Regions from separate parts of the Staphylococcus argenteus genome, predicted to be linked through region 2. Evidence: predicted binding sites of a transcription regulator. Region 2 holds the regulator's gene; the other holds the start of a gene.
What was found. The regulator Rex, encoded in region 2, represses fermentation and respiration genes when NADH is low (regulators of the CRP and FNR family bind a similar motif). The targets are predictions, from matches to a motif close to TTGTGAAATATTTCACAA.
Positions count from the first base shown of each region.

Region 1: SAMSHR1132_RS12810 (L-lactate dehydrogenase) is a predicted target of Rex. The motif match lies at 12,436-12,453, and genes of this name have one in related genera.

Region 1 covers NC_016941.1:2,606,492-2,622,674, forward strand. Annotated here, with positions in the region: gene SAMSHR1132_RS12755 (epoxyqueuosine reductase QueH) at 69-791, opposite strand; gene SAMSHR1132_RS12760 (FAD-dependent monooxygenase) at 985-2,493, opposite strand; gene SAMSHR1132_RS12765 (VOC family protein) at 3,059-3,508, shown strand; gene SAMSHR1132_RS12770 (TetR/AcrR family transcriptional regulator) at 3,593-4,180, opposite strand; gene SAMSHR1132_RS12775 (CocE/NonD family hydrolase) at 4,324-6,006, shown strand; gene SAMSHR1132_RS12780 (LPXTG cell wall anchor domain-containing protein) at 6,136-6,771, opposite strand; partial or broken gene SAMSHR1132_RS14500 (trypsin-like serine peptidase) at 6,787-6,912, opposite strand; gene panD (aspartate 1-decarboxylase) at 7,228-7,611, opposite strand; gene panC (pantoate--beta-alanine ligase) at 7,613-8,464, opposite strand; gene panB (3-methyl-2-oxobutanoate hydroxymethyltransferase) at 8,457-9,275, opposite strand; gene SAMSHR1132_RS12800 (oxidoreductase) at 9,348-10,208, shown strand; gene budA (acetolactate decarboxylase) at 10,296-11,000, opposite strand; gene SAMSHR1132_RS12810 (L-lactate dehydrogenase) at 11,279-12,238, opposite strand; gene SAMSHR1132_RS12820 (APC family permease) at 12,945-14,393, shown strand; gene SAMSHR1132_RS12825 (aspartate aminotransferase family protein) at 14,467-15,804, opposite strand; gene SAMSHR1132_RS14390 (hypothetical protein) at 16,059-16,183, shown strand, end outside.
Region 2 covers NC_016941.1:2,027,511-2,043,693, reverse strand. Annotated here, with positions in the region: gene tsaE (tRNA (adenosine(37)-N6)-threonylcarbamoyltransferase complex ATPase subunit type 1 TsaE) at 1-358, shown strand, start outside; gene tsaB (tRNA (adenosine(37)-N6)-threonylcarbamoyltransferase complex dimerization subunit type 1 TsaB) at 339-1,001, shown strand; gene rimI (ribosomal protein S18-alanine N-acetyltransferase) at 974-1,438, shown strand; gene tsaD (tRNA (adenosine(37)-N6)-threonylcarbamoyltransferase complex transferase subunit TsaD) at 1,431-2,456, shown strand; gene SAMSHR1132_RS09940 (MutS-related protein) at 2,557-4,167, opposite strand; gene SAMSHR1132_RS09930 (ABC-F family ATP-binding cassette domain-containing protein) at 4,529-6,457, opposite strand; gene SAMSHR1132_RS09925 (redox-sensing transcriptional repressor Rex) at 6,711-7,346, shown strand; gene SAMSHR1132_RS09920 (YeeE/YedE family protein) at 7,645-8,727, shown strand; gene SAMSHR1132_RS09915 (sulfurtransferase TusA family protein) at 8,802-9,026, shown strand; gene SAMSHR1132_RS09910 (ammonium transporter) at 9,242-10,492, shown strand; gene SAMSHR1132_RS09905 (LacI family DNA-binding transcriptional regulator) at 10,663-11,613, shown strand; gene SAMSHR1132_RS09900 (sucrose-6-phosphate hydrolase) at 11,762-13,246, shown strand; gene SAMSHR1132_RS09895 (carbohydrate kinase family protein) at 13,243-14,202, shown strand; gene agrA (quorum-sensing response regulator AgrA) at 14,555-15,271, opposite strand; gene agrC (quorum-sensing sensor histidine kinase AgrC) at 15,290-16,183, opposite strand, start outside.

The sequences.
Region 1 (16,183 bases), 580 kb from region 2:
ATCTCGGGTTATTATTTGATATATTCTATGTAAGACAAGGCCTGTATACCTTTACGTCACACACTAGATTAATCTGGATATTGTTCTAAAAATGCTTTCGCTTCTTTATTAACTGTTTTAAAATCAATACCTTGTTGCATCGCTGCAAAGACGCAGCCACAATAACACTGCCTAAAGATATTATAGTCATTACACATTTCTATAGAACGTTCATAACCTTTACTTTTCTTAAAATCACTTGGCAAATAGTTCACATCGTATATTTTTTGAACATCCATACCAAGTTCATTGATTAATTGTGCGTTCTTTTTAGGTGATAATGTTAATGCACTTCCGAAGTAATCATAGCCATGTTCTACAGCTGCTTTAGCTACAATATCTAAACGCATTTCAAAACAAGCAGTACAACGTAAACCGCCTTCTTTTTCATCAGCTAATTCTTTATCCTTCACCATTTTCATAAACTTATGTGGTTCATAAGGTGCTTCAATATACTTCACATTCGCACCAGTCTTGCGATTAAAGTCTTCCACAAATTGTTCTTGCACTTTAGCACGTCGTAAATATTCATTTTTCGGATGGATATTTGAATTCGCGAAATATATTGCAATGTCTGCATATTGAGTCAAAAACTCTAATGTATATGTACTACAAGGCGCACAACAGCTATGCAATAAGATTTTAGGTCTGATTGCTTCTCTTTCCCACTGCCCGATTAACTTTTTAAGCACCTTGTCATAATTAATTTTTTGATTTTTCATTTTACCAATAATTGGTTCAGCATTAATCATGATTTAACCTCCCACATTGAATCATTAACTTCTATTATATATGATTCTTATTAAATGTCAGTCAAAAAAGTTAGAAATCCATTTTAATACATTTATATTTCTAAAATCCCTTATGTATCTGAAGGAATTTAATTTAAGGTCTACTTGACAAAGTGTTGTTCAAGTTGCAATACTCTTCTCTATCATGGATTAATTAGTTTAAGTGACGAATACTATATTTATGAATCATATTTTTTATTTGTTCTAAATTCTTGGCGTCTGTAGCCACAGATACGTAACTATCTGGGCGTACTAGAAATACTGAGTTTTCCTTAATACCTTTAGCATACATTGATTTGTTCCAAGGAACGTTATACATTGGAACCCCTGTTTCATAGGCTAATTGTTTAACATCTTGTGTCATTGTCCCATATAGGTGTATTTGCCAATCATATGATTTTAAGGGTACAAAGTTATCAATGTTTTCGTTATAAATCCATGGTAGACGATCCCCACCTTTAATTTTGCCATATTCTCCAGTACTTAATTCACTTTGATGATAGTTTAAATTGGTTTGAGAAATAGTTTTAAATAATAATTTTTTCAGAGTATTAAATCGTAATAATTTGGGTGCTAAGAAAGGAATAACAAAGTTTTTAACCATACGACTATTAACCATGATTTGAAAAGCTGTATCAGTCGTACTAACTAATTTTTTGGCGAACTCAATACGTTCTGGTTCATAAGTATCTAACAAATTTGTCGATGCTTTACCTTTTAATACCGCTGAGATTTTCCAGGCTAAATTAAGTGCATCGCTGATACCTGTATTCATACCTTGCCCACCTGCCGGACTATGAATATGACCAGCATCACCACAAATGAAAATGCGACCCACTCGAAACCTTTCGGCTACACGATGATGAGCACGATAAGATGAATACCAATTCACCTTGTTTACTTTAATTGGTAAGATACGTTCTACATGAGGAATAAGTGTCACAAAATCTTTAGGAGCATCACCATCCACTTTTAAATTGTCAGGGACTAATCCAATCAATCTCAATTGCCCTTTAAATCTAACAGGAAATCCCATACAAAAATAATTATAATGGAAGCCCATGGATGCATCTTTTAATTCTGTTCCATTTTCTACGTCAGCAACAAAAAAGGTTTGTCGATAAGTACCACCAGCGAAACCAATATCAAGTGATTTTCTAACAACACTACTTGCGCCATCGCAACCACAAATATAAGAAAAAGTTTGTGTTGAAACGCTACCGTCAGGTGATTGAATTTTAGCTGTTACAGCATTACCCTCGTCTGTAAACGATACTAATTCATGCTTCCAATCAATATGACCACCTAAGTTTTTCAGTTCATCAACAAGAATTTTTTCATGAATGTCTTGGGGTAATGTTAAAACATATGGATAAGGGCTAATACCTTTGCCTAATTTACCTAATGGAATTTGTGCGATTGCTTTTTTATCTTTATACAGCTTTAATGTAGCTGCTTCAATACCGCTTTCAACAATTCTATCTACAAATCCAAATTGCTGGTAGAATTCTAATACTCTAGATTGAATAGCCATGGCACGAGAAGCAGTACCCGACCCTTCATTTTTATCAATAATTTTAAATGGAACACCTTGATTACTTAATGAAATTGCCATAGCTAGTCCACTAGGTCCAGCGCCAACTATTAATACTCCATTGTTCATATTTATCTATCTCCTATACAATTTACTTTTTTATTATTGATTAAGCATATATCGATTAGCTAGAGTGTTAAATTACTACAAATTAGAAAATGAACACTTTCAAATATGTGTTCATTAAAATTAATCACCATACATAATAATTACCACGGTGTTTATACGCGCTCTTTCTATGTCTAAACAATCAAATAATTCATATATTGAGATATTCAAAATCTCAATCAAAAATAAAATGCCACGTAATTAAGTTATGCACACCAAAAGTGCATATAGGAGGTTTGCATTTTGAAAATTGGTTTTCAAGCGTTTTACCTGGATTACAAAATTAAAATTTTTAAGAGAATTGATTAAATACATATGATTACGAAAAGAAATTTAGCGATCATTTGAGTAAATAAAAAAGTAAAAGCACTAGTTTAGATAAAGCAATTGGATTTGTAATTTCATCCTTCAATTTATCATGTATTTTACAAAAGATTGATTTCAATTCATCGTAAAAGTTATACTTTTGCCATTTTTTAATGTAACATGGTGTTAGTAATAAAAATAATACATTGAGGTGTTTTACATGACAGCATTATTCCCTTATATCGCTTTTGAAAATTCAAAAGAAGCCCTTGCATATTACGAAGAAGTATTTGGTGCAACTGACGTTAAACGTTTAGAAGTTGGCGAAGAACAAGCATCACATTTTGGTATGTCTAAAGAACAAGCACAAGAAGCAACTATGCATGCTGAATTTGAAGTGCTTGGCGTTAAAGTTTTATGTTCAGATTCTTTCGGCCGTGCTGACAAAATTAATAATGGTATTTCATTATTAATCGATTATGATGTTAATAATAAAGAAGATGCTGATAAAGTTGAAACATTCTATGAACAAATTAAAGATCATGCTTCAATTGAAATAGAATTACCATTTGCTGACCAATTCTGGGGTGGCAAAATGGGCATCTTTACCGATAAATATGGCGTTCGTTGGATGTTACATGGTCAAGATTATAACGCGATGCCACAGTAATATTATTGCTGAAGATATCATTTAATAATATGGTTTAACATTTTTAGCAAGGCAAGCCACTCTCGATTCATGGCTTGCCTTATTTTATTGTATATTTTTAATTATCGTTGCAGGCCCTTGATTGACAATCATATTAAAATGCCTAATTAAGTCAACTTTGTCTATACGGTTTGGATCTTCTACCCAATGTCTTATTAAAGACAATCCCGCACCTGAAACATAACTCATAAAGTATGAAAATGGTATACCATTAATTTGATCATTTTCATTTTTATAACGTTGTAAATGACACATTATTAAGTCATATAGTTTTTCGTGTATATTCGAATCTTTCCCCATACGAAACATCAATTGATAAAATGGTATATTTTCTTCTATGTTTCCTATTAAGATTTTCATAATGTTATATATATTATCCGCCGATAGTCCAGTCGCTTCATTCGAAGTATTATCATTAATAAATGTTTTAATTTCCTCCAACTGCTGATCTTCCAATTTTTCCAGTAAATCATATTTATCATAATAATGCGTATAAAACGTACTTCTGTTAACATCAGCTAAATCTGCAATTTGTTGCACCGTAACCTGTTCCAATTGTTGATGCTGTAACAATTCTATAAATGCATCTCTAATCGCGATTTGTGATTTTCTAATACGTCGATCTATTGTCATCCTTATCACGTCCTTAGCTAATGATTATTAACAATTATAAACGTTATGTTCATTATCCTACAAATCTCCAACATTGATGATTGGCACACAATGTTTACCTGTTTAATATAGGTGATACAAACAAACAGAAAAAGGTGATAACAATGAACCAACATTTACTAGGAAATCCAAAATTAACTGTAACTCATGTCAACGAAGTGAAAGCCGGTATTAACCACATCGTTGTCGACAGTGTTCAATATGGAAATCAAGAAATGATTATGGAAAAAGATGTCACTGTGGAAATGCGCGATGGCGAAAAATTATATATTAATATTTTCAGACCAAATAAAGATGGCAAATTCCCTGTAGTTATGTCTGCAGATACTTACGGCAAAGATAATAAGCCTAAAATCACTAATATGGGTGCCCTTTGGCCAACATTAGGCGCCATTCCGACATCTAGTTTTACACCTGAAGAATCACCAGACCCAGGATTTTGGGTGCCAAATGATTATGTTGTAGTCAAAGTTGCATTACGCGGTAGTGACAAATCAAAAGGCGTCTTATCTCCATGGTCAAAAAGAGAAGCAGAAGATTATTACGAAGTGATTGAATGGGCAGCAAAACAGTCATGGAGTAATGGAAATATCGGGACAAATGGCGTTTCTTATCTTGCGGTGACTCAATGGTGGGTCGCATCATTAAATCCACCACATTTAAAAGCAATGATTCCTTGGGAAGGCTTAAATGATATGTATAGAGAAGTAGCCTTTCACGGAGGTATACCGGATACTGGCTTTTATCGTTTCTGGACTCAAGGTATTTTTGCGAGATGGACAGATAATCCAAATATCGAAGATCTGATACAAGCACAACAAGCACACCCATTGTTCGATGATTTTTGGAAACAGCGTCAAGTGCCATTATCACAAATTAAAACACCTCTACTAACATGTGCTAGTTGGTCTACACAAGGTTTGCACAACCGTGGCTCTTTTGAAGGATTTAAACAAGCTGCATCAGAAGAAAAATGGCTATATGTTCATGGGCGCAAAGAATGGGAAAGCTACTACGCTAGAGAGAATCTTGAACGCCAAAAAGCATTTTTTGATTGTTACCTTAAGGATGAAAATAACGATTGGAAAGATACGCCTCATGTCATTTATGAAGTTAGAGATCAATTTTATAAAGGCGAATTCAAATCAGCGTCAGTGTTCCCTTTACCTAACACAGAATATACACCATTGTATTTGAATGCTGACAATCACACATTGAATCATGCAAAGATTAGTAGTGAGCGTGTTGCACAGTATGACTCTGAAGATAAACAACAAGATGTGCGTTTTAAATATACATTTGACAAAGATACTGAGTTAGTTGGAAACATGAACTTAAAACTATGGGTAAGCACTACAGAATCAGACGATATGGATTTATTTGCAGGTATTAAAAAGTTAAATCGTCATGGTAATGAAGTTAACTTCCCTGATTTTAATCATATTGAAAATGGTCAAGTAGCTACTGGTTGGTTACGCGTATCACATCGTGAATTAGATCAAGAAAAATCCACAATTGCGCAACCTTGGCATAAACATGAAACAGAATTAAAGTTGTCACAAGATGAGATTGTACCTGTTGAAATCGAATTATTGCCTTCAGGCACGCTATTTAAACAAGGCGAAACATTAGAAGTTGTTGTTAAAGGTAGTGAAATTGTAATTGGTAATAGTACCCCTGGCATGAAAACACGTTATGAACATGAAGAAACCGTAAATAAAGGCATGCACATGATTTATACTGGTGGTAAATATGATTCACAATTAATCATTCCTATCGTTAATTAATATATGGTGATTACAGCCGACTGTGTTGATAAGCAACATGTAAATAAATCAACTTGAAATAGTGAAAGCATTGTATAACAAGGGAAGACCACACGCTTGGTAGCTTAAACCAAGGTGTGGCCCTTTTTATTATTGATGGCTATTTAATTTTATAAATCGTGTCACTAAACTTACTACAAGCAATATTAGACCAATAAATAAAGCCATGATTGCTGTATTACTTTCGTTGCTTACGCCTGTTTTTGGCAATTCTTTCAATTGTTGTATATGTACATCTTTGCTCTTGTTATCCAAATAATTACTTTGTTGTTTAACTATTTGTTTATTACTTTTTGTGTGAGTATCTTTTGCTTTAGTACTTGGATTTGCAGCACTATTATTCGATGTTCCATTGATGTTTTTCAACTGCTTGTTAACATTTGAATCTTTCGTGCCATCCATTAAATTATCTGGATGCTTTAGTAAATGTCTGCAATCCGATACTATTCCAGAATCATTTGCCTTTACAGTATTATTCGAAGCCTCATTATCATCTTTCAACTGCTTGATAACATTTGGATCTTTCGTACCATCTATTAAATTATCAAGTTTTTTCATACGTGCTATATCACTAACTGGCCCAGGATAATTTGCATCCGGTTGTCTAACTGGTATTAAATTGCTATTTTCATTCACACCTTCAGGCTTGTTATTTTCGGCGTTTGCATTATCCGTAAAAATCAACACTGATAAAATTGCAACAAATAAACTTATAACTTTTTTCATCTTATTCATCCTTTCCTATTTTACTACCTTAATATCATTGCTATTAAAGTAACCCATCCATCTATTTTTTTCGTCGTATAAAGAGTAATATTTATACCCATTCGGAATATTGTAATAGAGTTTGGCTGTATACGCTTTATCTATTTAATATAATTTTATTATACAATTGATATCAATTCAATTTTTTCCACTTCATGAATACTAAATAACATGACTATAAATTATGTTGCTAAGTTAGGAATTCTATTTTCTACCAAATAAATTCTGCATACTGTTTTAGAAAATCCATTCGAAAACTTATTTCTTTTTAAATATGTACATTATTAAACACTGATAAAAGTGCAACAATAATACATATGCTTCTCTTATGCTAATCAGATAGACATAAAAATAAAAACCCCTAATGGATAACTACATTGTTATCTACTAGAGGTTTCTAACTTATGCTATTTAATTTTATAACACTATCGTATTTTCTTTTTCGTGAATCATTTCAATAATGACATTGTCTTCATTCATTACTGCTACTTTAGGTGCATGGTGTTTAATTTCTTCTTCATTCAACTGTGCATAAGTCATGATTATGACTACGTCGCCTACTTCAACAAGTCTTGATGCTGCACCATTCAAACAAATTTTACCACTACCTCTTTCGCCAGCTATTACGTATGTTTCAAAACGTGCACCATTATTATTATTCACGATGGCTACTTTTTCATTAGGCAAGATGTCTACCGCGTCCAATATATCTGAATCAATCGTTATGCTACCTACATAATTTAAATTCGACTCAGTCACTCTTGCTCTATGAATTTTAGCATTCATCATTGTTCTTATCACTTTATTCAGCTCCAATTATTATATTATCTATTAAACGTGCTTTTGAAAATTTAACTGCTAACGAGATAAAAATGCGTCCAGTTATTTCGTGTTGTTCTACTAATTGAGGATAACTATAAACAGCAACTTCTTCAATGCGTCCACTTATATGTGATTCAAGATATTGAGTAACCTTGTCTATAATTACTTTACTTTGACGTTCACCGTCTTGATACAACGCTTGTGCTAATTGCAAACTTTTACTTAAATGTACCGCTTCTTGTCGTTCTTGCTCAGTTAAATAAACATTTCTTGAACTTTTCGCCAAACCATCTGCTTCTCGAACGATATCAATACCAATAATTTCAACGGCATGATTGAAGTCTTTTACCATTTGCTCGACAATCGCCAATTGCTGGGCATCTTTTTTTCCAAAATAAGCATAATCCGGCATAACAATATTAAATAGCTTATTAACTACTGTTACCACCCCATCAAAATGCCCTGGACGCTTCGCACCTTCTAACACATCAGCTAATGGACCTACTTTGACATCAATACCTAATTCACCTGGATACATATCTTCCACTGTAGGATGAAAAACAATGTCCGCACCTACTTCTGATACTAATTCCAAGTCTTTATCAATTTGTCTGGGATACGCGTCAAAATCTTCGTTAGGACCAAATTGTAATGGATTAACAAATACACTCACAACTGTAATATCATTTGTACTAACTGATTCGCGAACCATCGTTAAATGTCCATCATGTAAGGCACCCATTGTTGGGATAAAGCCAATCGTTGTGCCTGAGCGCTTGGCTGCTTTAACAATGTGTTGCATCTCTTTTACCGTAGTAATCAGCTTAGTCATTGTCATTAACCTCATTCATAATTTTCTTTTTATATGTGTATGCTTCTGACGGAAATGCACCAGATTTAACTTCTTGATCGTATTGTTTTAAACCTTCCACACCAACACTGAAATCAGAAAATTGCTTCACAAATTTCGCTTTATGTTCAACACCATAATTTAACATGTCATGATAAACCAATACTTGACCATCTGTGCCTTTGCCTGCACCAATACCAATGACTGGAATTGTTAAGTGCTTACTAATTTCTTCAGCTAAATCATTTGGAATTGCTTCAAGAACTAATGCAACCGCACCAGCTTGTTCTACATTTTTAGCATCTACAATAAGCTGCTCTGCTGCTGCTTTCGTTGTACCTTGTAGTTTATAGCCCATAACACCAACACTTTGAGGTGTTAGACCTAGATGTGCAACAACTGGAATACCAATTGCCGTTGCTTTCTCAATAAACGGAGTAATATGTGCACCTTCTGCTTTAATCGCATTTGCATTTGTCTCTTGATAAAGTCTTAATGCATTATTTAAATCTTGAGTCATAGAGATACCTACTGCACCAATTGGCATATCAACAACTATAAATGTATTTGGTGCACCTCTTCTTACTGCGCGACCGTGATGAATCATATCAGCTAATGTTACTTGTACCGTGCTTTCATAGCCCAATACTGTCATACCTAATGAATCGCCAACAAGAATCATATCTATACTTGCTGCTTCAACTTGTTTGGCACTTGGAAAATCATAAGCTGTTACCATAGAAATTTTAGTTTGCTTTTGTTTCATATCTATTAATTGACTTACTGTTTTCAATGTTATTCAACCTCTTTTTGCAGTATTATTAGAAATAGTATAATTAATCTTTTATAGAAAGGAAAGAAGAAGATGTTATCAGTCGCGATTATCGGTCCAGGCGCTGTTGGTTCAACAATTGCTTACGAATTGCAACAATCAATGTCTAATGCAACGCTTATCGGGAAACACGCCAAAACATTAACATATTATACTGTACCACATGCACCGGCACAAGACATTACTGTAATGGGTTATGACGATATAACAAATGTATTCGATGTAATCATTATCGCTGTAAAAACACATCAACTCTCTGATGTTATTCCTCATTTAAAACGCCTTGCACATGAGAATACGCTCATCATTTTAGCTCAAAATGGGAATGGTCAATTAGAACGTATTCCATATAAACACGTATACCAAGCAGTTGTTTACATAAGTGGTCAAAAGAAAGACGATGTTGTTACGCATTTTAGAGATTATCAAATACGTCTACAAGATACTGCTTTAACTCGTCAATTTAAAGATCTAGTTCAAAATAGTCATATAGATGTTGTATTGGAAGCAAATATACAACAAGCCATTTGGTATAAATTGTTAGTAAACTTAGGCATTAATTCAATCACAGCACTAGGCAGACAGACTGTCGCAATTATGCATAATCCTGAAATACGTATGTTATGTAGACAATTACTTGAAGATGGTTGTCGAGTTGCACAGGCTGAAGGTTTAGACTTTTCAGAGCAAACCGTTGATACCATTATGTCCATATATCAAGGTTATCCAGACGAAATGGGTACGAGCATGTATTATGATATTATGCACCACCAGCCTCTTGAAGTTGAAGCAATTCAAGGATTTATTTATCGACGTGCACGAGCACACAAACTTGATACGCCTTACTTAGATACCATTTACAGCTTTTTAAAAGCGTATCAACAACAACTTTAAACACACGCACATATTAAAAACCTTAACGATGCATTTAAAACATTTCGTTCTAAATATCGTTAAGGTCTTCTTATGATATTTATTGGATTATTCAGCTTCTCTAATTTCTTCTGCCACATCTTTGTAATCAATTTTTGTTTTAACAAATGTCTCATTATTTACCGGGAAATGTTGCTGGAAAGTTTCAAAGTTTTGAATTTCAATGACGACATCATCCACTTCAAAGTCAAGCACATGTCCACCATAACTTCTATTATCATCCGCAAAATGAATATGGAACCCAGCAGATCCTATACCATGAAATAATTCTGGTGTGAAAAATCCAACGATGGTACCACGAATATTCTGTCTTATTTCTTCTGGCTGTCTGCGAGCTGAATCAATCAAACGTGTATATGGCGGTTGTTGTGCAGGCATCATTCGTACATGCATATGTTTAAATGTCCCATAAATTTTTACAGCTGAAAATAAATTGTCACTCAACATTTCATTTTTAATCTGTGCAAACACATCTTCTTGTGACAGTTGTTGCAATGAAAAAGTTTTACTCGCTTTAAAATTAGTGATTGATGCATACGGTACTTTCTCATCACCTGTTAATTCTATAAACTGTTTGTGTTCATTGGCATGATATGCCTTTCCATCTAGAAAAATCACTTCTCCATCAGAACCAGTTAACGTTGCGATTCCTAAATTCCCATGTTCTAATACTTCATTAATTGTCGCAGTTCCCTCTAGTAGACCAGCCATTAATGTGCCTAATGTGCCATGCTGATACAAGACATTTGTCATTCGAAAACCATCTCCCATATAGTATTACTAGTCGTCATGATCTAAAATGTATCTCGTGTATTATCCCAATCCTATATAGTCAATTACATCTCGACATTTTGCTTCGTGTCATTAACATTTTATGAGTCATGATACTTTATTCATTTATTATTTTACGCCAAAAGTATTCTCACTATCAATGACTGTACAAAAAATGAACCTATCAATGTAACAGATTACTGCAACTTTGATAGATTCACTTAACACTAACATATCTATTTTTAAGAATTAAAGCTGTATTAGTCTTCTAATAGGTATTTAATTGAATCGAATGTATCTTCTAATGTTTTAACTGATTTATCGAACAATGCTTGTTCTTCAGCATTTAATGGCATTTCATAAATTTTAACAGCGCCGTGTTGGTTAACTAATGTTGGTACACCTAAGTATACACCTTTGTGACCACCATATTGACCATCTAATTGAATAGAAACATTTAAGACATTATTTTCATTATTTAAAATGGCTTTTGAAATACGCATTAATGCTAAAGCAATACCATAGTATGTTGAACCTTTAGCTTGGATAATTTCGTAAGCAGCGTCACGTGTATTTACATAAATTTCTTCCGCTTTAGCTTCACTACCTGTTTGTTCTTTTAATGTGTCATATACTGAGATACCTGCTACGTTTGCTTGTGACCATACTGCAAGTTCAGTATCACCATGCTCACCAATAATACTAGCGTCAACACTTGAAGGTGCAACACCAAGTTCTTGGCTAATTAAATATTGTAAACGTGCACTGTCCAATACAGTACCTGAACCGATAACACGCTCTGCTGGTAATCCAGTATATTCTTTTACAAATCTTGTTAAAATATCGACTGGGTTTGCTGCGATTAAGAAGTAACCATCGAAACCACTATCCATTACACTTTTAACAATACTCTTCATAATCTTTGTATTCTTTTCAACTAATTGTAAACGTGTTTCACCTGGTTTTTGAGGTGCCCCAGCAGTAATAACTACTAAGTCCGCATCTTTACAGTCTTCGTATTCACCTGCTTTCACATCAACTGGTGAAGGACTGTGGACTGTACCATGGTTTAAATCTTGAACATCTGCTTTTACTTTATCTTTTGCAATGTCAATAATTACAAATTCATCTGCAACACCTTGCGTAACCATTGCAAAGGCATAGCTTGATCCTACAGATCCGTCTCCGATTAATACAACCTTTTTACCAAATGTTTTCATAATTATGTCTCCTAACCTAATTGAATTTATTTTACACGTGACTACACGTAAAAATATCTATACTGAAATTAAAGATTAACAATTTTATTTTATTATAATATTATGCTACCAAATTACAAACATAAAACTGAGATGTAAGCGGAGTCAATTTACACTCTAACGCCAATAAATATTGATATTTCAAGGTTTTGCACGTAATTTGAAATTTGTGACAATTTTTAGCATCCGAAAGTTGCATTATGTCGCTATATATAAGCATTTTCAAACTATTATACTTACTAATTTTTTTGTTTTAAAAAGTATGGTTTATCGACTTAAATTACTTATCAAGTTATATCAATCCAACCCTCATTCCACATCATATTTCAAAAATGTTTTCGCGGTCAAAGAAATCTTTTTCTATCATTTATATACTTTATCTACCTATTGATTGAACACTATTACTAGGGCGATTCAAAAAAGTATCATGTAATATACAAAATTGTTAGAAAATTAGCAAAAAGTAGTACTTATTCATATAATTTCTGCTATAATCAATTCTATCATTTAAAAAATCTATGGGCGTTATCAAAGCAAGTCATTAATCTGTAACATAAAGTTGTGATTTTTCAGAATTTTTAGACAAAATATTAATTATTTGTGCTATGATATAACATATTAAAAAACACCGTATAGAATTGTTTATGAATGTTTGGGAGGTAAGTTTATGGGAAGTTTTTTCAATAAAATAGCACGAAAAGAGGATCCGACCATCTATCAAAATAAAGATGGTCATTTACAACGTACTTTGCGTGTACGTGATTTCTTAGCCTTAGGTGTGGGCACGATTGTATCAACATCTATCTTTACATTACCCGGTATCGTCGCTGCGGAACACGCAGGTCCAGCCGTTGCCTTATCATTTTTACTTGCGGCTATTGTAGCTGGCTTAGTTGCTTTTACTTATGCTGAAATGGCAGCTGCTATGCCATTTGCGGGTTCAGCGTATTCTTGGGTTAACGTGTTATTTGGGGAGTTTTTCGGTTGGGTTGCCGGTTGGGCTTTATTAGCTGAATACTTTATTGCCGTTGCCTTTGTAGCTTCTGGATTTTCAGCGAATTTAAGAGGATTGGTTAAACCAATAGGTATTGAGTTGCCAGCAGCTTTATCAAATCCATTTGGTACGAATGGCGGTTTTATCGATATTATTGCTGCTATCGTTATTTTATTGACTGCACTGTTACTATCACGCGGTATGTCAGAAGCAGCACGTATGGAAAACATTTTAGTTATTTTGAAAGTATTAGCTATTATTTTATTTGTTATTGTTGGTTTAACAGCTATTAATGCAAGTAACTATGTTCCATTTATTCCAGAACATAAAGTTACTGCTACAGGTGACTTTGGTGGTTGGCAAGGTATTTATGCAGGTGTTTCAATGATTTTCTTAGCATATATCGGTTTCGATTCTATCGCTGCGAACTCAGCAGAGGCACTTAATCCACAAAAGACTATGCCTAGAGGTATCCTTGGCTCATTAGGTATTGCTATTGTATTATTTATCGCCGTTGCCCTTGTGTTAGTAGGTATGTTCCATTACTCACAATATGCAAACAATGCTGAGCCTGTGGGTTGGGCATTACGTCAAAGTGGACATGGCGTTATAGCTGCTATTGTTCAAGCTATCTCAGTTATCGGTATGTTTACAGCGTTAATTGGTATGATGTTAGCTGGTTCGCGCTTATTATATTCATTTGGTCGAGATGGCTTATTACCTTCATGGTTAAGTCATTTAAATGACAAACATTTGCCAAATCGTGCACTTATTGTATTAACAATTATTGGCGTTTTAATTGGGTCAATGTTCCCATTCGCTTTCTTAGCACAACTAATTTCAGCAGGTACATTAGTCGCATTTATGTTTGTATCATTAGCAATGTATCGTTTAAGAAAACGTGAAGGTAAAGATTTACCAATTCCTGCATTTAAATTACCTTTATATCCTGTATTACCAGCAGTAACATTTGTCTTAGTATTGCTTGTATTTTGGGGATTAGGTTTCGAAGCAAAATTATATACTTTAATTTGGTTCATTGTTGGTATTATTCTATATTTAAGCTATGGATTTAGACACTCTAAGAAAAATGATGTAGAAGAATATCACCCACCAAAATAAAACAAAAAATCATTTCCCATCTGAATGACACATTGAGATGTGGAAATGATTTTTTATTTTAAAGTATTAACAATTACCATCCTTGCCCTGCAATATCATATTGATCTAGGTCCCCTTTTTCTAAAGCAATCAGTGCATCTTCTAAAGTATCCAAAGCTGTATCTAATTGTTCATATGTTATAACAAGTGGTGGTTGGAATCGCAACACATTTCCAGCTACAGCAATAATGACTACTCCGTGTTCAAAGCAATAATTACAAATTTTAAGTGCTGCACTGGCATCGCGTGTTTTGAGTATTTTGTCAGAAACGATATCAATTCCTATTGTGAGACCTTTACCTCTTACATCCCCTACACTATTGTATTGAGATACCCATTGATTCATTCTTTGCCTTACATATGCTCCTTTATCAGCACTAGCTTGGAGAAGAGATTGATCTTCAATCATTTTAATTGTTGCTAATGCAGCTTCACAACTAACCGGATTGGCACCTGTTGTAAATAAATGTGCAGGTGCTTCCAAACAGTTCATAATCTCTTTGCGTCCAACAATTGCTGACATAGGCATACCACCTGCTAAAGACTTTCCAAATGTAATTAAATCTGGCGTAAAATTAAAGTGTGATACAGAACTCCATGCACCCGTTCGTCCAAAACCTTGTTGAATATCATCTACTGCCATTAAAATACCATGCTCACGACAAATCTGTTCTAACGCTTCAAAGTAACCTGGAACTGGTTCTAAAAGTCCGCCATCACCTTGTATCGTTTCAATAACAATACATGCAACTTCTTCAGCGGGTACATATTTCGCAAACATTTCTTTTAAAGGTGCTAAATATTCTTCTATAGTATTGGCTTTCGGCTGTTCATACATGCCACGATAATTATCAGGAAAAGGAATATGATAAAAACCATTCAGTAGTGGCCCATAATGTTTACGCATATTTAAACTAATCGCTGACATAGATAATGCACCAAAGGTTGAACCATGATATGCATTCGTAAAGCTAATAATATATGGGCGACCAGTATATGCTCTAGCAAATTTAATAATACCATCATTTGCATCTGATCCAGTTAAACCAAATGTTACTCTTTTTTCAAAAGCTCCTGGTGCAATTTCACAAAGCTTTTTAGCTAAACGTACTAAAGGTTCATGGTACATATATGCTGGTGTATAATGTATAAATTTATCTACCTGTGCTTTTATCGCTTCTGTCACTTCTTTGGGTGCATGACCTACATTTTGAGAACTCGCGCTAGACAACAAATCGATATACGTTTTCCCCTCAACATCAACCAATGTTGCTCCGTAACCGTGATCAATAACTAATGGGTAATATTTAATACGTCCAGATTTCGCAAAATAATGCTCGTCCTCTTGGATTAATTGATGTACTTTACTCATCTTACATTCCCTCCCAATGACAGTAATTATTCGTAAAACCAGCAATCTAAAATCGATCATAAAATTCGACTCACAATTTCATTTAAATACTGTCATGCCATTTTGAATACTATCCAATATACTAATAAAATTCAGATTTGTAAATATATTCTGATAATTGCGAATTGTATAATTCCAATTATCAATTTGGATATTCACTATTTAATTAGGGAATACAAAGAATATATTTCAATTTTACTTTTGAGGTGTCGTGAATGTATTTAAAGATTATTTTTCATTTTACAGCTGCGATAGTCATATCAGTCATTTTGTTATGGATAACCAAGTTGTTTGATATGTTAAATGCTCAAACGCATATAGAAGATTTATTATTAAATTT
Region 2 (16,183 bases):
AGGCAAAACAACGTTAACGCAATTTATAGGTAAAGCATTAGGTGTCAAACGTACGATTAATTCACCAACATTTAATATTATTAAATCATACAAAGGTACAAATTTAAAATTGCACCATATGGATTGTTATCGCTTAGAAGATTCTGAAGAAGATTTAGGGTTTGATGAATTTTTTGAAGATAGGGCGATTACAGTTATTGAATGGAGTCAATTTATTAAAGACTTACTTCCTGCAAATCATTTAACAATAAATATTACAACTCTATCTGAAACAAGCAGAGAAATAGAGCTTATAGCACTAGGTGAACATTATGAAAATATTAAGGAGGTAATGGAACATGAATTCGTTGCTCATTGATACATCCAACCAACCATTATCAGTGGCAATTATGGAAGATGATAAAGTTAAAGCTGAAATAACAACTGATTCAAAGCAAAATCATTCAGTCCAATTAATGCCAGCAATTAGCGAATTATTTAAGCAGTGTCAAATAACAAAACATCAATTAGATGCAATTGTTGTTGCTGAAGGTCCAGGGTCATATACAGGATTACGAATAGGTGTAACGGTAGCAAAAACATTAGCTTATGCCTTAAATATAAAGTTATACGGTGTTTCCTCATTAAAAGCGTTAGCAGCAACAATTAATCATACTGATAAATTGTTAGTTCCAATTTTTGATGCAAGAAGAAAAGCTGTGTATACAGGTGTTTATCAATGGCAACAAAATGAATTGAAAACTATATTAGAAGATCAATATATGACAATTGAAGATTTACAAACATTTTTAAAAGGCTCAAATCAACCTTATGTATTTATAGGTAAAGACACTGTGCAATTGCAAGATGATTTACAAGGAGATACTGTAGCACAATTACCAAATGCTTCAGTAATGTATCATTTAATAGAGGAGCCTTCTGATATTCATACATTCACACCTAAATACCATAAATTAGCTGAGGCGGAACGAAATTGGATCAACAGTCAAAAGAGCAATTAAATATTAGAGCAATGACTAAGGAAGATGTGCCACAAGTTTTTGATATAGAGCGTCATAGTTTTAATGATAGTTCATGGACAATTGATGCATTTTATCATGAAATTGAACAAAATAACTTTGCGAAGTATTTTGTTTTAGAATTTGAACAACAAATTATAGGTTATTTAGGTTTATGGATAGTGATTGATCAAGCACAAATTACAACAGTCGCTATAGATAATCAATATAGAGGCTATGGTTTAGGTCAAATGTTATTAAAATATGGTAAAAATTACGCGAGTCATACATGTGATGTAATGAGTCTAGAAGTAAGAGTAAATAATAAAGTAGCACAACACGTATATGAAAATTTAGGTTTTCAATATGGTGGTAAACGTAAAAATTATTATGGTGAAGGTGAAGATGCAATGGTAATGTGGGTGAATTTAAATGACTAATAATACTTTAATCCTTGCTGTGGAAACGAGTTGCGATGAAACAAGTGTTAGCATTATAAAAAATGGTAGAGATGTATTATCGAATACCGTCTTAAGTCAGATTGAAAGTCATAAACGATTTGGCGGTGTAGTTCCAGAAGTAGCAAGTAGACATCATGTTGAAGGTATTACAACAACAATTGATGAGGCTCTTCAAGAAGCAAATGTATCAATGGAAGATATAGATGCAGTGGCGGTAACAGAAGGCCCAGGGTTAATTGGTGCGTTGTTAATTGGAGTCAACGCAGCTAAAGCATTAGCGTTTGCATATGATAAACCATTAATACCGGTTCATCATATCGCAGGACATATTTATGCTAATCATATTGAAACATCATTGACATTTCCGCTTATTGCACTCATTGTTTCAGGTGGTCATACAGAGTTAGTTTATATGAAAAATCATTTAACATTCGAAGTGATAGGTGAGACCCGTGATGACGCAGTAGGTGAAGCGTATGATAAAGTGGCACGAACAATTGGATTAAGTTATCCAGGTGGTCCACAAGTTGATCGTTTAGCTGCAAGTGGTGAGGATACATATGCTTTTCCTCGTGTATGGTTAGATAAAGATAGTTATGATTTTAGTTTTAGCGGCTTAAAAAGTGCTGTGATTAATCAGTTGCATAATCAACGACAAAAAAATATTCCAATCATAGCAGAAAATGTAGCAACCAGTTTTCAAAATAGCGTCGTAGATGTATTAACTTATAAAGCAATTCAAGCTTGCAAAGACTATGGAGTGCAACGACTAATAGTTGCTGGTGGTGTTGCAAGTAACAAAGGTTTACGACAATCATTAACAAATCAATGTAAAGATAATGATATTGAATTAACAATACCAAGTCCTAAATTATGTACAGACAATGCGGCTATGATAGGTGTTGCCGGTTATTATTTATATCAGTACGGTAAATTTTCAGATTTAGCATTAAATGGACATAGTAATATCGATTTAGAAGATTATTCTATAGAATAAATAAACGTCAGTTATTAACATGTTAACGGTGAACCAGTTTTTAATGGTGACATCGTCATTGTCATGTGATAACTGACGTTTTTATGTTTAATTTTATATTCTAAATTTTCGGCACATTATCTTTTGCACGTTGATATATTTGTTCTGGGAATGAAGTGATTCTTAGTAGCTCGATGGCATTTCGAGTATTGGCTTTTCCAGGTTTAATCTTATAGTCAAAATGAATTTTATTATTTTCTATAACTTCATTAAAATGATAATTCGAATATTGATTTTTTAATAATTCGGCTAACTCTATGTCGTGTGTAGCTGCAATGACCTTAAAGTTAGGTTTTTGATTTAAAAATGATAAAACTGATTCAGAAGCGGCAATTCGTTCAGTAGTATTGGTACCTTTGAAAATTTCATCAATAAAGCAATAGATATTTTGATTTCCAGAAATATTGACGATTCTCTTAATTGACTTTAATTCTGCCATAAAGTAACTATCACCAGATAATACACTATCGGCATTTGCCATAGATGTGAACACATTACCTGGTTGATATACAAACTTGGTTGCAGTAACAGTATGAGTCGTTTTTGCAAGTATAAGGTTTATCGCAATAGCTTTCATAAATGTAGATTTTCCCGATGCATTAGACCCAGTTAACAATATATTTTGTGATAATGAAAAATCATTGGCAATAGCATCTGAAATGAGTGGATGCGTTAATTCAGTGAATTCAATACTATTTTTAGTTTCATCAATACGCGGTTCTGTATAAACATCTAAAGTTCTTCGATACATAGCTAACGAATAGTGGTTATCTAGCTCTGCGATATAGTCAAAACAGTTTTTCAGCTCTTTCATATGTGTTGTGTAGCTTTTTTGAATTGTATGGAATAAAAGATAATCGAGCATGAAAATGAGTTTAACAAGTTTAATTACCATGGCACCAATATCTTCTTCGTTTACTTCAGCTAAAACACTCGTGAGATGACGAGCCGTTCTAAAATGTTTAAAATTGACCTCTGGTTGTGGTGCATGTTTAACTTTTGAAATAGCATAGCCATGTTTTAAAACATTTGATGCATAAAAAATTGATTTTAAGTCATCCTCGTACGTACGCTTTAAAATGGCAGATAAAATGATATTGAATAAACAGCTTAATAAAAATAACAAAATGCCGACTTGCGCATTTATAAAAATAATTGCGAATGTAATGATTGGTAAAAACGGACAAAGCATTAAGAGTGTATGACGTTTTACGGGTGTAATTTGATCAGGAAAAGTTGGGTAAACTGATTTACCTAACAAAGCTAAATGAAAAGTTACATGCTGTCTGAATTCTGCGTTGTCATTAAATAAATTGAGTAATGATTTATTTGTAATTGTTAACATACCACGCAAACAACTGTAAAGTTTCATTTCGCCAATAGCTGTTAAGTTATAGTTCATCTGGTGAAATATCGCAGACATGTTTAAATCTGACCAGGTTTTATCATCAACCAATGTATAGGGCTTGTAGTTAACTTTATAAAGTTGATATTCATAGTCGTAATGTGAATTTGGTCTTATAAAAGTTTCTAGTGGTGAAATCGTTTGCCATAATGTTTCCATAGATTTAAACAATTTTTGACGACTCATATATCGTCCAATAATTCCTACAATTGAAGCAATTAATATTACCGCAACAACAAATATTAAAAACGTTTGATTTGTGCTCATATGTAACTCCTTATATTTTTTGAATTATAATAAATAACCAGTTTAATAATATTATTATTTCATATTTGAGATTAATAAACAAAGTTATTTAAAAAAATGAATGTCAATAGGGAACATGCGTACTTATCAACAAAGTGTTCATAACTTGTGGACAACTGATGTGAATAATGGGTTTTATTGTGGATATTAAGTGGGGAAAGTAAAAATTAATTGTGTATTAGTGTTAATTTACTTGTGGATAACTAGGATAACTTTGTGGATAGCTATTATATCAACATTCTCAATGTGAATAAAAAAATTTGAAATTTGTTAAAAAATAACTCTAACTAATGAGTTTTCATAGTTAGAGTTATGGTTATTTTTATAATTTTTGTTGTAATTCTTCCCAATTCGTCATGGCTTGTTCTAATTTTTGTTCGCTTTCTTCTTTTTCGAGAGCTAATTCATTTGCTTTTTGTGGGTTACTATAAATATCTGGTTGAGTTAATTGTTCATCAATCAAAGCGATAGCAGCTTCTAAAGATTCTATTTCGTTTTCACAATCATTAATTTGTCTTTCTAGTTTTCGCTGTTCACGTCTTTGTTCTTTTTGATTATGATACGATGAATGCTCCGGCGACTTTTCATGTGATTCGTTATAAACAGATTGTTCATTTTGCTGAGCATTTAATGCAGCTGCTTCTTCAATTTTTTCAATATAATATTGGTAATCACCAAGATACATTTTGCCGCCATCTTTGGTTAAATCAAATACTTTATTGGCTAATTGATTTATAAAATAACGATCGTGAGAAACAAATAATATTGTTCCTTCAAAATTTTGAAGTGCTTGTTCTAACATTTCTTTTGAATCGATATCAAGATGATTGGTAGGCTCATCTAAAATGAGGACGTTGTCACGTTGTAACATTAGAAGTGCTAACTGTAATCTTGCTTTTTCGCCACCCGATAAATCGTTGATAATTTTTTTGACATCATCTTGTACGAATAAGAAACGTCCAAGTACTGCACGTATATCTTTTTCATTCATTAAAGGATATTGATCCCATACATAATCTAAAATGGATTTATTAGATTTAAATTCAGCTTGCTTTTGGTCATAATAACCAATTTGCAAATTTGCTCCAAAAGTAATATTGCCACCAAGTGCTTGTTGTTCATTAGCGATTGTTTTAATCAATGTTGATTTTCCAATACCGTTAGGCCCGATAATAGCAATATGGTCACCTTTTGAAACTTCAATGTTAATAGGTTGGGTAATAGGTGTTTGGTAACCAATTTCTAAATGTTTAATGTGCATGACATCGTTGCCTGTATTACGGTCAAAGCCGAATTGTATATTCGCACTTTTAGCATCTAACATTGGTTTATCAATACGTTCCATTTTTTCTAAAATTTTACGTCTACTTTTTGCCATGCCACTAGTGGAGGCACGTGTAATATTCTTCTCAACAAATGTTTCTAAACGTTTAATTTCTTCTTGTTGATTTTCATATTCTTGCATCCGCTTTTCATAATATAAATCACGTTGCTTAATAAATTGATCATAGTTACCAACATAGCGTTTGACGTCACCCAAGGCTACATCATAAATTTGAGTTACAATTTTATCTAAAAAGTAACGATCGTGACTGATAATTACGATTGCACCTTTAAAATAACGTAAATAATCTTCAAGCCACTTAGTTGTTTCTAAGTCTAAATGGTTAGTAGGCTCATCTAAAAGTAATAAATCAGGTTCATTTAATAACATTTGAGCTAATGAAAGGCGTGTTTTTTGACCACCACTAAAGTTATTTATGGGTTTATTAAAATCGTTTTCAGTGAAATTTAAACCATGCAACACAGTTTTAATTTTACTCTCGTATTGATACCCATCTAATTGTTCAAATTGATTTGATAAAGATTCATATCGTGACATATGAGCTTTATATGAATCGCTATCATAATCATCTGCATGTTTAGCTAACCAATCGGTTTCTTCTTTAATTAATGCTTCCATGTTTTTAATATGTTCAAATGGTTTGGACATTTCTTCAAAAACCGTTGCGTTAGAGTTGAGTGTCATTTGTTGAGTTAAATAGCCAAGCTTTAGGTTTTTGATTTTGGACATATTTCCTGAATCGTAGTTTTCTACACCAGCTATAATTTTCATTAATGTTGATTTACCGGCACCATTTCTTCCTACTATACCTATACGTTCTCCTGTTTTTACTTCAAAATCAACATCAGTAAATATATCTTCACCATCGAACGATTTTGATATATGATTAAGTTGTAAAAGTATCATTCGATCTTCACCTTTCGTATTTCGTCAATTAGTTTTAGTTTACGATTTCAATCGTAATCATTACATTAATAACCATTTTACAGTATAAAACGCCGTCATGAAACTAAGATATTTATTTTTAAAATTCAATAATGTATAATATTTAAGTATTCATTGTAATCAATTATTTGTTTTTTAATAATCTAACAACTACGCTCTAACTCGTTTGAATACATAGATATAATTCATTCAAACACGAAGGAGGAAATAGCGAATGAGTGACCAAGTTAAAATTCCTCGAGCAACTTTAAAACGTTTACCGTTATATTATAGATTTGTGAGTTCATTAAAATCTAAAGGTATAGATCGTGTAAATTCAAAAGCGATTAGCGATGCGTTACAAATTGACTCGGCAACAATTCGTCGTGATTTTTCATATTTTGGCGAATTAGGTAAAAAAGGGTACGGATATAATATAGATAGTTTATTAGATTTCTTTAAATCTGAACTTAGCGAAAGTGATATGATAAAAATCGCAATTGTCGGAGTCGGGAACCTAGGGAAAGCATTACTCACATATAACTTTTCAATTCATGACGATATGACTATTACTGAAGCATTTGATATTAAAGAAGATATTATTGGCCAAAAAATAGGGAATGTTATTGTAAAAGATAATAATGAATTAATAGCGACATTGAAGAAAGAAGAAATCGATGTTGTGATCTTAACGACACCAGAGAGAGTAGCTCAAAAAATAGCAGATGAACTTGTTCAAGCTGGTGTAAAAGGGATATTAAACTTTACGCCTGGCAGAATAAATACACCTTCAGATGTGCAAGTACATCAAATCGACTTAGGTATAGAATTACAGTCATTACTATTCTTTATGAAAAATTACAGTGAATAAATGTGATGTAGCTTTAAAGATTAACCTTGTTATATCTTAAATTATTTTTAAAGTCTGGGACAAAGTCTCAGGCTTTTTCTTATTGAATCTGAAATTTTAGTGGTAAATTAATGTATTGTTATGTCTTAATACAAGAAAATAATCATGTAAATTTATTGTTAAACAATCAACACAATCACTATTGGTTACAGATAGATAATATTCTATTGTATAGCAAAAATATTGTGTATAAGGTTGAAAATGAGGAAATCATCGCCTATAATACATACTAAACTTATCGGAAATAGGTGGTATTATAATGGTTTGGATGATTGTTAGTGGTTTATTAGTCGGGGGACTTTTAGGATTTGTTATGCAACGTACAAGATTTTGTTTAACAGGTGGTTTTCGTGATATGTACGTGCAAAAGAATAATAAAATGTTTTACGCATTATTAATAGCTATTACTATTCAAAGTGTCGGACTTTTAATTTTGACGGCAACTGGCGTTTTACAAATTCCTACACACAGTTTTCCTATATTAGGAACGATTATCGGCTCATTTATTTTTGGGATTGGAATTGTGCTAGCAGGCGGGTGTGCAACTGGTACATGGTATCGTGCCGGTGAAGGTTTGATAGGAAGTTGGATTGCTTTAATTTTGTATGCTATTACTGCTGCGATAACTAAGACAGGAATTTTGAAACCAGTAATGTATCAAATTAATCAATCAACGAATGTGAATAGTGATATATCTCAAACGACTGGAATACCTTTTTGGGTGTTAGTAGCAGCATTATCTATCATAACTACTGTACTTGTAGTTAGAACACTTAATAATAAAAAATCAAAAGTAGCAATTCCTAAATTGAAGCAGCGATATAGAGGTATCAGACATTATCTTTTCGAAAAGCGATATCATCCATTTATAGCTGCAATCGCAATAGGACTTATTGCTTTATTAGCATGGCCAATGAGTACATCGACTGGTAGGAATGCAGGGCTTGGAATTACAACGCCATCAGCAAATTTAGTCCATTTTTTAATTACCGGCGAAACAAAATTTATTGACTGGGGTGTCCTATTAGTTTTAGGGATATTTTTAGGTTCTTACATTGCAGCTAAAGGATCAAAAGAATTTAAATGGCGTTTGCCTGATAAGTTGACGATTCGTAACAGCGCTATAGGTGGTATATGTATGGGCTTCGGTGCTTCAGTAGCAGGGGGATGTTCCATAGGTAATGGTCTAGTTGAAACTGCCATGATGACTTGGCAAGGATGGATTGCACTAGCAGCGATGATTGCTGGCGTATGGACAATCAGTCATTTTATGTTTGTTCGTCCAATGAAGAAAGTTCAACAACAAGTTGATAAGGCGCAACAACAAACACAACTAGTATAAATGTGAGGAATTTCAAGAACAGGAAAGTAGGAAAAATCCATTTAATAATTTAATTGAAAAGAGGAGTGTTAATTATGATATATGAATTAGGTACAGTAGGTATGGTGTGTCCATTTCCATTGATTGAAGCACAAAAGAAAATGGCGACATTATCATCTGGAGATGAATTGAAAATTGATTTTGACTGTACACAAGCGACTGAAGCTATACCGAATTGGGCAGCAGAAAATGGATATCCCGTAACTAGTTTCGAACAAGTTGACAATGCTTCTTGGACGATTACAGTTCAAAAAGTATAACGATATTTATTGTTGCTAACACAAACATTAAAAAGGCTATTTTCTCTATATTAAAAGTGAGAAAATAGCCTTTTTATTATGGAAATATCAGGAATAAGTAAGTGTTAACAAAAAAAGGTTGTGTCATATTTTATTTCAATAGATGTCATATAATCTTACGCATTTTTGCATTTTATAAATTATCAGATTATTATGAAAACAAGGGAGTGGTAAGTATGAATCTTAACGACACAATATTTATGTTTTTATGTACATTATTAGTTTGGTTAATGACGCCAGGATTAAGTTTGTTTTATGGCGGATTAGTTCAATCTAAAAATGCACTTAATACTGTTATGCAAAGTATGGCAGCAATTGTTCTAGTAACATTTGTTTGGATAACAGTTGGTTTTACTATTAGTTTTGGAGATGGGAGCCTATGGTTTGGAAATTGGCAATATACACTTCTTAATCATGTAGGTTTTGCTACACAAGAAGATATAAGTCCACATATACCACTGGCATTATTTATGTTATTTCAAATGATGTTTTGTACGATTGCAATCTCAATTTTATCAGGTTCAATCGCTGAAAAAATGAAATTTATCCCGTATCTATTATTTGTAGTTATTTGGACAGCACTTGTTTATAGCCCGGTAGCACACTGGGTATGGGGTGGCGGTTGGATCAATAAACTTGGCGTATTAGATTTCGCTGGTGGTACAGTCGTTCATATTACATCAGGTGTTTCAGGTTTGGTACTGGCAATTATGATTGGAAAAGGTAACAAACAATCTGAATCTACACCTCATAATTTAATTATTACCTTAATTGGTGGTATTTTTGTGTGGATTGGATGGTACGGATTTAATGTAGGTAGTGCATTTACATTTGATCAAATTGCAATGCTAGCATTTACAAACACAGTTATTGCTGCAAGCGCAGGTGCTATAGGTTGGTTAATTTTAGAATATATTTTCAAAAAGACTACAAGTTTACTTGGGCTATTACTAGGTGCACTGGCTGGTCTTGTTGTCATTACGCCTGCAGCTGGATATGTAACATATCTTAGTGCAACAATTATGGCATTAATTGGTGGTATTTGTTGTTATATCGTCATTAATTATATAAAAGTGAAACTAAAATATCATGATGCGTTAGATGCATTTGGTATTCATGGTGTAGGTGGTATTATTGGTGCAGTATTAACAGCATTTTTCCAAAGTAAAAAAGCAAATCCGGATATTGATAATGGATTTATTTATACAGGTGATGTTCATATTATGTTAGTGCAAATACTTTGTGTTACAGCAGTAGTAATTTTTAGCGTAGTTATGACATTTATTATTGCGAAGGTAATTAAATTGATTACGCCGTTGTCTGTGACAGAGCAAGAAACAAATATAGGATTAGATAAAATTGTGCATGGTGAGCATGCTTATTTTGAAGGCGAGCTAAATAGGTTTAATAAACATATTCGATATTAAATTAAAAATACATAGAAAATAAATTGTCCTGACATCTGTTTAGAAAAATGATGTTAGGACATTTTCTGTTTTGTTAAATATTTTTTAGAAAGGAGATGAAATGTTATTTGAAGCGGTTACATATATGCTAAAATAAACTAAGCGTCATAAATAATGATAGGTGAGTAATTATGAAAAATATATCCGATATTGCCAAATTAGCAGGTGTTTCAAAAAGTACAGTATCTAGGTTTTTAAATAATGGATCTGTCAGTAAAAAAACAAGTGAAAAATTAACAAAAATTATCGCTGAGCATGACTATCAACCGAATCAGTTTGCACAAAGTTTAAGAGCCCGACAAACACATCTTATTGGCGCAATCATACCGAGAATGAATTCATACGCTGTAGATGAGACAATCAAAGGGTTAGCAAAACAATGTGAAAAATATGGATCTCAGTTAATCTTAAATTATACTGGACTAAACATTGAAGCAGAAATCCAAGCACTTGAAACATTAGCACGTAGTAAAGTAGATGGCATTGTTTTAATGGCTACAGATATTACTAATAAGCATATTGAAGTTATAAATAAAATGAAAGTTCCAACGGTTATTGTTGGACAACAGCATGAACAGCTTCATAGTATTGTGCATGATGATTACAAAGCAGGGCAAATCATTGGTGAATGGATTGGGCAACAAGATTATCGACAAGTTGAAGTATTTAGTGTAAGTGAAAAAGATATTGCAGTCGGTATACATAGAAAACGTGGTTTACTTGATCAATTAGCTAAATATCAAATTACACCTAATGTACATGAAACAAATTTCACATATAAGGATGCACAACAAGATGTTGCTCAAGTATTAAAGAATGTAAATCAAGTAGATGCAATTGTTGGTGCGACGGATACGATTGCGTTAGCAGCTTATAAATATTATTCTGGGAAAGAAGATGCCATGAAACCGAAACAAATTTATGGTTTTGGTGGAGACCCTATGACTCAGTTAGTATCTCCGACGATTAAAACAATTCATTACAACTACTATGAAGCGGGTCAATGCGCAATGGAAGAAATTCAACAAATGCTAAAAAATAAAGATATGCCATATAGCGTCACTGTAGATGTTAGCATTTAGACGCTGTATTTTTTAAAATAAGGGTGGAACCGATACCACAAAGTATGAAATATTATAGCGCAATAATTAAAGAACGTAAGTAAAATTTGCTATAATAGAATATAAATTGTTAGCATCATAAATGTTAAAGGAGGACTGGACAAGTATTATGACCGAATGGACTAGAGAAGAACGTTATCAACGTATCGAAGACGTTGATACGGAATATTTCAAAAATTTAAAACAACAAGTTGATCAATCTAAATTTCGTCAACAATTTCATATTCAACCTGAAACTGGATTATTGAACGATCCGAATGGGCTTATTTTTTATAATGGAAAATATTATGTGTCACATCAATGGTTCCCGTTAGGTGCAGTTCATGGGTTAAAATATTGGTTTAATTATACAAGTGATGATTTAGTTACTTTTAAAGCAGAAGGACCTATATTAAATCCAGATTCAAAATATGATAGTCATGGTGTGTATAGTGGTAGTGCTTTCGAATATAACGGACATTTATATTATATGTATACTGGGAATCATCGAGATAACCATTGGCAAAGACATTCGAGTCAAATGATGGCACGTATGAAAGATGATGGAACAGTAGAAAAGTTTCCAAAGCCTGTAATTAATCAGCAACCAGAAGGATATACAAGTCATTTTAGAGATCCGAAGGTATTTAAAAAAGATGATAAGTATTATGCAGTCATTGGCGCACAAAATACTGAACATCAAGGTCGATTATTATTATATAGCACTGAAGATATAATTAACTGGCATTATTTAGGTGAAATTAAAACTGAATTAGATGATTTTGGATATATGTGGGAGTGTCCAGATTACTTTAATATCGATGGTCAAGATGTCATACTTATTTGTCCACAAGGTGTTGATTCGCAAGCTGATCAATTTAAAAATATTTATCAAAGTGGTTATATGTTAGGTCAATTAGATATTGAAAACTTAACTTTTGAGCATGAAGATTTTGTTGAACTTGATAATGGTTTTGACTTTTATGCACCTCAAACATTTTTAGATGAAAAGGGGCAACGTGTATTAATCGGATGGATGGGATTGCCGGAAATCGAATATCCTACAGATAATGAAGGTTGGGCTCATTGTTTAACTATTCCTCGAGTATTAACTGTGGAAAATGGGCGACTTATGCAACGTCCGTATCCAGCATTAGAAAAGTTACGCCATAATAAAGAGACAGCATTAGGCTACGCAAATAAATTTACACGAAAGCTACATCCTTATGAAGGTAAGCAATATGAACTAATTATTGATATTTTAGATAATGATGCAACTGAAGTATATTTCGAACTACGTACATCAAAAACAACTTCAACTTTAATCTCTTATAATAAACGCGAAAATAAAATTACATTGGATCGAAGTGATAGTGGTCTATTACCAGCGAATGTAGAAGGTATGACACGTAGCACAACGTTAGATACACCATTGAAACAATTACAAATATATGTTGATACATCGAGTATTGAAATTTTCTGTAATGATGGTGAACGTGTATTAACATCTCGAATTTTCCCAACTGACGATGCGGTTGGTATTAAAACATCAACAGAATCAGGACAAGTTTATTTACAATTTACTAAATATGATTTGAAGGATGATCAAGAATGAGACGTTTATTTGCAATAGGTGAAGCGTTAATTGATTTTATTCCAAATGTGACGAATGCCAATTTGAAAGATGTTGAAACCTTTACGAAGCAAATTGGTGGAGCCCCATGCAATGTAGCATGTGCTGTTCAAAAGTTAGGACAGCAAGCACATATAATTACACAGTTAGGTGACGATGCTTTTGGAGATAGTATTGTTGAAACAATTTCTAAAATAGGTGTGGATGTAAAGCATGTCTATCGTACGAACGAAGCTAATACGGCATTAGCTTTTGTGAGTCTAACTGAAGCAGGTGAACGAGACTTTTCATTCTACCGAAAGCCATCTGCAGATATGCTATTTGAGCCGAGTTATGTGGATAATATTGAAGTGAGTGAAAATGATATAGTACATTTTTGTTCTGTGGATTTAGTTGAAAGTCCGATGAAAAATGCGCATCATAAATTAATTACTAAAGTATTAGATGCAAATGGCACGGTTGTTTTTGATCCCAATGTAAGGCTACTTTTGTGGGATAACCCAGAAGATTTGAGGCATGCAATTCATTCATTTTTACCTTTGGCACATATAGTAAAAGTTTCTGATGAAGAATTAGAATTTATAACAGGTATACATGATGAAAATGAAGCAATTCAATCTTTATTCTTAGGCAACGTCAAAGTAGTTATTTATACAAAAGGTTCAGATGGTGCTGCTGTCTATTTGAAAAATGGAAATACATTTAATCACGCTGGTTACAAAGTAAATGCTGTTGATACAACTGGAGCTGGAGATGCCTTTATTGGTGCGGTGATTAGTCGAATTTTAGCGTCTCCAACTTTAGATTTAATCCATCTTTTTGAAAATGAAGGTGAAGGTATTTTATCATTTAGTAATCGTGTTGCTGCAATGGTGACAACGAAATATGGTGCTATTAACAGTTTGCCTAACATACAAGAAGTTGAAGACTCATTATAATGTTAATATTTTATGCAGTGTTAGAAACTAAGGAAATAGATAGTTTCACACTGCTTTTTTATGATTAATTTGAAAAATAGGGAATATAATATTGATTCAAAGTAGAAGTTGATGTCAAATATAGAATATTTTGTTAAAACGCAAGGTAAAGCATTGTGCAGATATTAAGAAATTGATAAGTTATGTGTAATAAGAACATGTTTGTAACTTGCAGTGGCGGAACGATTGGTGGAAATGATAATTAAAATTAGACATAAAAAAGCCAGCTATACAAAGCGTTGAAAAGTTACACTGTTAATGTTAAACAGTATACACAAAAGGATTTACGCCGTTAACTGACTTAGTTATCATATTATATTTTTTTAACGTTTCTTACCGATGCATAACAATGTTCTTTATTTTTAAAATAGACAATTCGTTCTTTCGAATCAATGGATTCGATATTATGACGATTGACAACAAAACTATTATGACATCTGAAAAAACGATCATCTAATTGACTCAATTCTTTTAAATTACCATAAAATTCAATTTGACGATTATCTAAATGGGCGATGAGTCTATGCGATTTGGTAGATGATTCGAAAAACATAATATCATCGTATTGAACATACACTGAATTACTGCCACGTTTTAACTCTATCGTTTCAACGCTATTATCTTTTGATAATAATTGTAAGCGTGTATGTGCAGTTTCTAGACAATCTATAATTCGTGTTTTTAATTCAGCAGGATCATCTTTAAAAATAAAATCCATTGCTGCAACTTTGTAGACAAATGTTAAATAAGTAAGTTCACTATGACTAGTAACAAATATTATATTGCCAACAGGGTCATGCTTACGTATTTCACTACCTAATTTAATACCATTAATGTCTGTTGAAAGTTGAATATCTAAAAAGTAACAACCTATATCATTCATATTTTTAGATTGCTCAAGCACCTCATAAGGATCATCAGTTGCGAGGGCAATTTCCATAGGTTTTTCTTCTATCATTATATAATTTTTAATAATGGTAACCATGTTTTCTCTTTGTTTTGGATCGTCTTCGCAAATGAAAATTTTCATTCTTTCACATCCTTATGGCTAGTTGTTAATAATTTCAACTTTTTGAATAAAGAAACCATTTTCGATAATCGTATCTAACAAGACATTATCCGCATTATCAGCAATTTCTTTTAAAGTTGATAGACCTAAACCACGACCTTCACCTTTAGTAGAAAAACTTTCTTGGAATAATTCATGAATACGTGGTATATCATCAGCACATTTATTCATAACAATAAACGTTACCGAATTTTCGCTTTCAATAAATGCTACCCTAATGATAGGGTCATCAATTTCTGTTGATGCCTCAATTGCGTTATCAAGAATAATACCAATACTGCGACTTAAATCGATCATATTCAAATTAATGCGAGTCACTTCATCAGGTATTTCTATACTTATAGGAATATTCATTTCTTGTGCACGTAAAATTTTGGCAGTAATTAGCCCTTTAATCTCACGTACTTTAAGATTCTCAATACCATTTAATTTAATAGCATTCATTTGCAAGTTATCCTTCATCGGCACAATATTTTTATTGAAATAGTCACGCAAACCAGGCATGTCATCTTCGCAAATATATTCAGAAAGCGTTGTTAATATATTGACATAATCATGACGGAACTTGCGCATTTCATTATTGATTGCTTCGATTTTTAAAGTGTATTCGTAATATGTTTCAATTTCTTCTTGGTTTCGTTTGTATTTCATTTCTTTGAGAAGAAATTGTGAAATAACAAATGTTAATATACTTAAAAATATAGTAATTCCAATAAAAATAAATGAATACTGCCTTATTACTTTTGCTTCATCTGAATTTATTTGTGAATAAAAGAAAAACAAAGAAAAAGTAAGCAGTAAGATGGTCGAAATAACTATTAAAAATCCTTTATTTAGAACTAGATAAGAAGAGCTAACTTTTTTTAATACTCT